Regions from separate parts of the Paenibacillus sp. BR2-3 genome, predicted to be linked through region 2. Evidence: predicted binding sites of a transcription regulator. Region 2 holds the regulator's gene; the other holds the start of a gene.
The links. Region 2 encodes Rex, which represses fermentation and respiration genes when NADH is low (regulators of the CRP and FNR family bind a similar motif). Its sites were predicted from a motif close to TTGTGAAATATTTCACAA; they were not measured.
Positions count from the first base shown of each region.

Region 1: a site for Rex is predicted at 1,413-1,430, ahead of adhE (bifunctional acetaldehyde-CoA/alcohol dehydrogenase). Genes of this name have one in related genera too.

Region 1 covers NZ_CP126311.1:4,934,186-4,937,614, reverse strand. Annotated here, with positions in the region: gene adhE (bifunctional acetaldehyde-CoA/alcohol dehydrogenase) at 1-1,239, opposite strand, end outside; gene pflB (formate C-acetyltransferase) at 1,538-3,429, shown strand, end outside.
Region 2 covers NZ_CP126311.1:2,305,637-2,309,065, reverse strand. Annotated here, with positions in the region: gene PaeBR_RS11030 (DUF5590 domain-containing protein) at 1-41, opposite strand, end outside; gene PaeBR_RS11025 (amidohydrolase) at 65-1,366, opposite strand; gene PaeBR_RS11020 (redox-sensing transcriptional repressor Rex) at 1,353-2,009, opposite strand; gene dinG (ATP-dependent DNA helicase DinG) at 2,089-3,429, opposite strand, start outside.

The DNA of each region.
Region 1 (3,429 bases), 2.4 Mb from region 2:
GGTGTTGTAAATATCCCCGATAGCCCCCTGAGTCGAAGGAGAATTAACAATCACACGTCCGGTCTGTAACCTTTTCGCAAAGGCCTCGATTACCGTCTTGTCCTTCGAGTGAATGACCGAAGAGTGGCCCAAACCGCCGAAAGCGACGATTTCCGATGCACGATCAATGCCCTGTTCGGCCGATGTTACCTTATAGCATGCCAGAACGGGGCTTAGCTTCTCGGCGGACAGTGGGAAGTCCGTTCCTACGCCTTCCAATTCGGCAACAAGAATTTTCGTATTCTTAGGTACCTGAAGACCGGCCATCTCGGCAATTTTATAAGCAGGCTGTCCGACAATAGCGCCATTGACGGCACATCTCTCCCCGGTGATCACCAAATTCGATACCGCCTCTGTTTCCGTTTTATCTAGAAAATAGCAACCGTTGTCCGTCATCATTTTGCGAACTTGGTCATAAACCGGTTCCTCGATGATGACGGCTTGCTCGGAAGCACAGATCATGCCATTATCGAAAGTTTTGGAAAGAATAAGATCGTTGACCGCTTGTCTCGGGTCAGCCGTTTTTTCGATAAAACACGGTACATTACCTGGTCCTACACCAAGGGCGGGCTTGCCTGTACTATAAGCAGCCTTTACCATGGCCGACCCACCCGTAGCGAGGACTAGGGCTACATCCGGATGGTTCATGAGCATCTGAGTCGCTTCAAGCGACGGATTCTCAATCCACTGCACGCAATGTGCCGGCGCTCCTGCTGCTACTGCCGCATCGAGCAGCGTTTTTGCCGATTCCCTACTACATTTCTGCGCGGACGGATGAAAAGCAAAAATGATGGGGTTGCGGGTCTTCGTGGCAATCAGCGTTTTAAATATCGTCGTGGAGGTCGGATTGGTTACGGGCGTAACACCAGCAATAATGCCAACCGGTTCGGCTACCCGCTGGTAATTTTCATAAGGATTTTCCTCAATAATCCCGACGGTTTTGTCATTTTTGATGCTGTGATAAATGTACTCTGATGCAAAAAGATTCTTCGTGATTTTATCTTCGTACACGCCGCGTCCGGTTTCTTCAACCGCCATCTTGGCAAGCAGCATATGCTTGTCCAGTCCTGCAAGTGCCATTGCTTGCACAATGCGGTCAATCTGTTCTTGATTCATTGAGAGGAACGTTTCTTGCGCAGCCCTTGCACGGGTAACCAGACGGTTGACCTCATCCTGTACGGAATGATTCTTCTCTGTCATGCTTTCCTTGCCTTCTGTCTGGCTTTGTTTGACAGCCATCATTTTTCCTCCCTGCCATCCTACTCGTGGTGGTTTAATTTAGGTTGTGGAAATCTAAAGTCGTTATAAACAAGTACAGTTTTTCCTGCTTTCGTTATATTATCCCCGTTCCCAGTCTTTGCCGTTTCAGACACTTGTGTAAAATTTGGCAATATTCACCAAGATAACCATTTATGTACCTTCTTTATATTTGCTAAAACAGATCATACTAAGCACATCTCGTAAACATGACGAAAGTGATAAAGGAGGAAATAACGCGATGCAGGCATGGGAAGGCTTTGAATCAGGAAGCTGGCAGGAAGAGATCGATGTCCGCCAGTTTATCCAGCTCAACTACGAACCGTATGTAGGAGATCCGTCTTTTCTGGTGGGTCCCACGGAAGCAACGCAGCAACTCTGGAAGCAGTTCATGGAACTCGCAAAGAAAGAACGCGAACAAGGCGGAGTTCTGGATATGGATACCAAGGTAGTTTCCAGCATTACTTCACACGAACCAGGCTATTTAAATAAGGAGCTTGAGCGAATCGTTGGCCTGCAAACGGACGAACCTTTCAAACGAGCTCTTCAGCCCTACGGCGGGATCCGAATGGCCAAAAATGCTTGTGAATCTTACGGTTTTAAGCTGGATCCGGAAATCGAGCATGTTTTCTCCACGTACCGAAAAACTCATAATCAAGGCGTTTTCGATGCTTATTCACCTGCCATGAGTCTCGCTCGAAAAGCCGGCATTATTACAGGACTTCCAGATGCGTATGGCCGGGGGCGCATTATCGGTGATTACAGACGTGTTGCACTATATGGCACGGAATTTCTAGTCAAAAGAAAAAAAGACGAGCTCTCCTTCTTCGACGAAAGCACCATGACCGATGATGTGATTCAGTTCCGTGAGGAAATTACGGAACAGCTCCGGGCCCTTTCGGAGCTGCAGCAGATGGCGGCCAGCTATGGGTTCGATATTTCCAAGCCAGCGAAAACCGCGCAGGAAGCCTTCCAATGGTTGTACTTCGGGTATCTGGCCGTGATCAAGGAACAGAATGGGGCGGCTATGAGTCTTGGCCGTACCTCCACCTTTCTGGATATCTATGTCACGCGTGACTTAAAGAAGAAAAGGTTAACGGAACAAGAGGCACAGGAGCTCGTCGATCATTTTGTCATGAAGCTGCGTATGGTGAAGTTCGCTAGGACGCCGGAATATAACCTGCTGTTCAGCGGCGATCCGACTTGGGTGACCGAGTCGCTGGCAGGCATTGGTCTGGATGGTCGTCCGTTAGTCACTAAGACAACGTTTCGAATCCTGCATACGCTTGAGACGCTCGGTCCATCACCGGAACCGAATTTAACCGTACTTTGGTCCCCTCGGCTTCCGCAGAAGTTCAAGGAATATTGTGCACGTATGACCATTCAGACAAGCTCTCTTCAGTATGAGAATGATGATTTAATGCGGACTTATTTTGGTGACGATTACGGGATTGCCTGCTGTGTGTCCGCCATGCGGATCGGAAAGCAAATGCAGTATTTCGGCGCTCGGGCAAATCTGGCCAAAGCACTGCTGTATGCAATTAACGGCGGAGTGGATGAACAAATGAAGGTGCAAGTATCCCCGCCAATGCGGCCAATTCTGTCGGACAAACTGGACTTTGACGAAGTGATGGACGCCTTTGACTATATGATGGAGTGGCTTGCAGAGCTCTATATTAACACCTTGAATGTGATTCACTACATGCATGATAAATACTGTTATGAACGTATTGAGATGGCGCTTCACGATCAGGAAACGATGCGAACGATGGCAACCGGGATTGCCGGGCTGTCGGTCGTAACCGATTCGCTCAGCGCCATTAAATATGCCAACGTTCGGCCGGTTCGAGATGAGAAGGGCATTGCTGTTGACTATATCGTTGAAGGGGAATATCCCGCTTACGGCAATAACGATAACCGTGCCGATGATATCGCTATTGACCTCGTCAAACGGTTCTTTCGCAAGCTGAAGAAACATTCGACTTATAGGGAGGCCAAGACCACGATGTCGGTGCTGACTATTACCTCCAATGTGGTATACGGTAAGCTGACCGGGAATACCCCGGATGGGAGGAAGAAGGGTGAGCCATTCGCTCCAGGAGCTAACCCGATGCACGGTAGAGACCGGAAAGG
Region 2 (3,429 bases):
AGGGCCGATCCCAGCAGGATCCATTTTCTCCTTTTCTTCAAATTACAGCTTCCTTTCTACGGCACTACCGTTTTAGAAGGCCCTCAAAAGACTCTTGGGCTTTACGGCGGATCATTTCCTCATCCAGTGTCTGGCACTTTCCGTGCTTCACAACCTGCTTGCCGTTAATCCATACATGCTCTACATCCTTCGCACTGGCCGAGTATACCGCGTGAGAGAGCAGGTCGGTATGCGGAAGGAGGTGAGGCTGGTCGATATCAATGGCAATGAAATCTGCTTTCATTCCCGGGGCCAGCCTTCCCACTTTATCCAAAAAGATGGATTTGGCGCCAACCTCCGTGGCCATCCGCATGGCTTCCGGTGCCGGAACCGCAGTAGGATCTCCGGTAACCCCTTTATGAATCAGCGCCGCAAGACGCATTTCTTCAAACATGTCGAGATTGTTGTTGCTAGCTGCTCCGTCGGTACCAAGAGACACAGGCACACCGGCCCGGAGTAAATCCGTAACACGTGCAACTCCGCTGGCCAGCTTCAGGTTACTGCCCGGATTATGGGATACACCGACCTGATAACGGGCAAGAATCTCAATTTCCTCATCATTCAGATGGACACCATGAGCCACCAGCGACGGGCGCGTGAACATGCCCAGCTTTTCCAAATGCGCGACAGGACGCAGGCCATAATCGGCTGCATTCTGTTCGACTTCCCGCCGGGTCTCAGACATATGCGTATGCATCGGAAGGTCCAAGTCATGCGCAGCCTGCACGAATTTCACAAAATAATCCGGCGGACACGTATACGGTGCGTGCGGCGAGATCATCGTTGTAATTCTTCCGTCAGCCTTGCCATGCCAGCTGCGGGCAAAATCAATGGCTTCGGCAAGTTTATGATTCTGCATTTCTTCAGAGCAAAATCCGATCACTCCGCGCATCAGAACAGAACGGATACCCGAGAGATCTGCAACCTCAGCAACCCGGTCCATATGATCATACATATCCAGGAAGGTAGTTGTACCCCCCTTCAGCATTTCCAATACTGACAATGAAGTTCCCCAGTACACATCCTCGCCCGTGAACTTCTCCTCCATTGGCCACATTTTTTCCTGAAGCCATACCTGAAGGGCCAGATCATCTCCATAGCCGCGAAGGAGCGACATCGCAGCATGGCCATGCGTATTAACAAGACCCGGCATGAACAGAAGCCGGCTTCCATCTATAATTTCAACACCATTCTCCAAAGGGGGTTCCACTTCACCTATGTAAGTGATCCGATCGTTTTCCACAGTCATATAACCGCTCAGGACAGGCTTGTCAGCACCGGGAACAATAAATTTCCCGTTCTTGATGATCCATTTATTGCTCTTCATGTTCACTTTCTTCCTCCCTTCCATCCTGTAAATAATAAGCCAGACTTTGCAAATCGGTCGTAAAATCAGCAGCATGGATACGAACGTAAGGAGGAGTCTTCAGAATGACCGGGGCAAAGTTCAGGATGGCCTCGATTCCTGAATCCACAAGAATATCCGCTACGTTCTGTGCTTCAAAAGCCGGAACAGTGATAATTCCGATTCGGATACCCTGCTCCCGGATCGTCCTGCCCAGCTCATCCATCGGCTGTACGGTCAGAGAGTTGATTTTCTGCCCCACCTTCGGCATATAGGAATCAAAGATAGCCGTAATTTTCATGGTATCCTTCAAATACGCATTATAATTGGATAAGGCATGCCCAAGGTTACCGGCACCTACCAGTGCTACGTTTATTTGCTGATCCAGCTTCAGGATATGACGGATTTTCTCAATAAGATAGGTGACATCATAACCGATGCCTTTTCTTCCGAAATCGCCGAAATAAGCCAAATCCTTGCGAATTTGCGCCGGGTTAAGGTCCAGTTTTTGGCCCAGCTCCTGAGAAGAAACGGTCGCAATTTCACGCTTGTGGAGATCGTTCAGAAAGCGCAGGTACACAGGGAGTCTGCGAACGACAGCCTCCGATATTTTATCCGATTTCATATTTTCTCCTCCTAAAGGTTGAATGCAGTATCAGCGGAAAATTATGAGTCCCTATAGATTAAAAGTTATAAACGGGCGTTTAGGAGACGCCCCCCTCCTCCAGCCATTCGGCAATACGCGGGACCATCTGATCGGTCAGCATATGCTCCATTTTAGGGCCGGGCAATGAATAAAGGAAGTACTTTCCATAATAAGATTCTATAACTCTGGTATCATAAACAATTACAATCCCCCGGTCCTGGGCAGTTCTGACCAGACGTCCAAAGCCCTGCTTGAACCGGATCACCGCCTGGGGAACAGACAGCTTCATAAAAGGGTTCTTCTTCTGTGCCTGCAGCAGCTCCGATTTCGCTTCCGCCAGAGGATGGTTGGGCGGCTGGAAGGGAAGCCTCACAATAGCCAGACATGTGAGCGCTTCGCCGGGGATGTCTACCCCCTCCCAGAAGCTGCTTGTTCCCAACAGGACAGAAGCGGCGTTATCCTGAAAGCGACGTATCAGCTTGCTGCGGCTCCCGCCTTCTATGCCTTGCCCGAGCACCGTAATTTCTTGCGATGCCAGCACTTCCTTCAAAGGATCATACACCTGACGCAGCATGCGGTAGGATGTAAAAAGCACCATCATACGTCCTTTAGTCGTTACAGCCGCTTCGGCAAGTGACTGCACCAGAGTATCCACAAAGTTGGCATCGCCCACGCTTCCTTTTACACTCGGGAAGTCGCGGGGGATCACGAGCAGCGCTTGTTCCCGGTAATGAAAGGGTGAGGGCAGCTGAACGGTCATGAGGCGGCCCTCTTCCGCAGCTTCATTCAGACCCAGATTATCAATCATAAACTGAAACGATTTATCTACCGACAAAGTCGCCGAAGTCAGCACAATGCTTTTCTTCTTGTCGAAGAACAGCTCCTTCAATTGAGAGCTGACATTCACTGGAACCGCATATAGCTGCAGTGACTTGCTGCGGTAATTCCCGTTAGCCTCCAGCCAATATACAACACCCTCATCGTTCAAGCCCATAAAAAACCGCACTTGATCCCGGATGGCCGCCAAATCCTTGAATAATCCGCTGATATCCGTGACAAGACTATCGGAAGAGGATTGCCCCTCCTGATCCCTCATTTCATTCAGCATTCTCTCGCCGGTGCGCAGGACATCGCTGAGCGTTGATATCATTCCGCTCTCCAGTGAAGCAAGCTCATCCCAATTCTTCGGCTTCTTTCCGGGCAAGAGGCGCAGCACTAATTGTCCGGCTTCTCCTGCGGCCGAATCGCTTCGTTCCGGAAGAAGACTGAACAGCTTCTCACTTAAGATGTCCCATGTTTCCTTCACGGTAATTAAGTCGTTATGAATTCTATCGATGATAACGCTCCATTCGGAGGCCTGCTCGCTGCCAGCCGATTGCAGCTGCTGACGCAGTGCCGG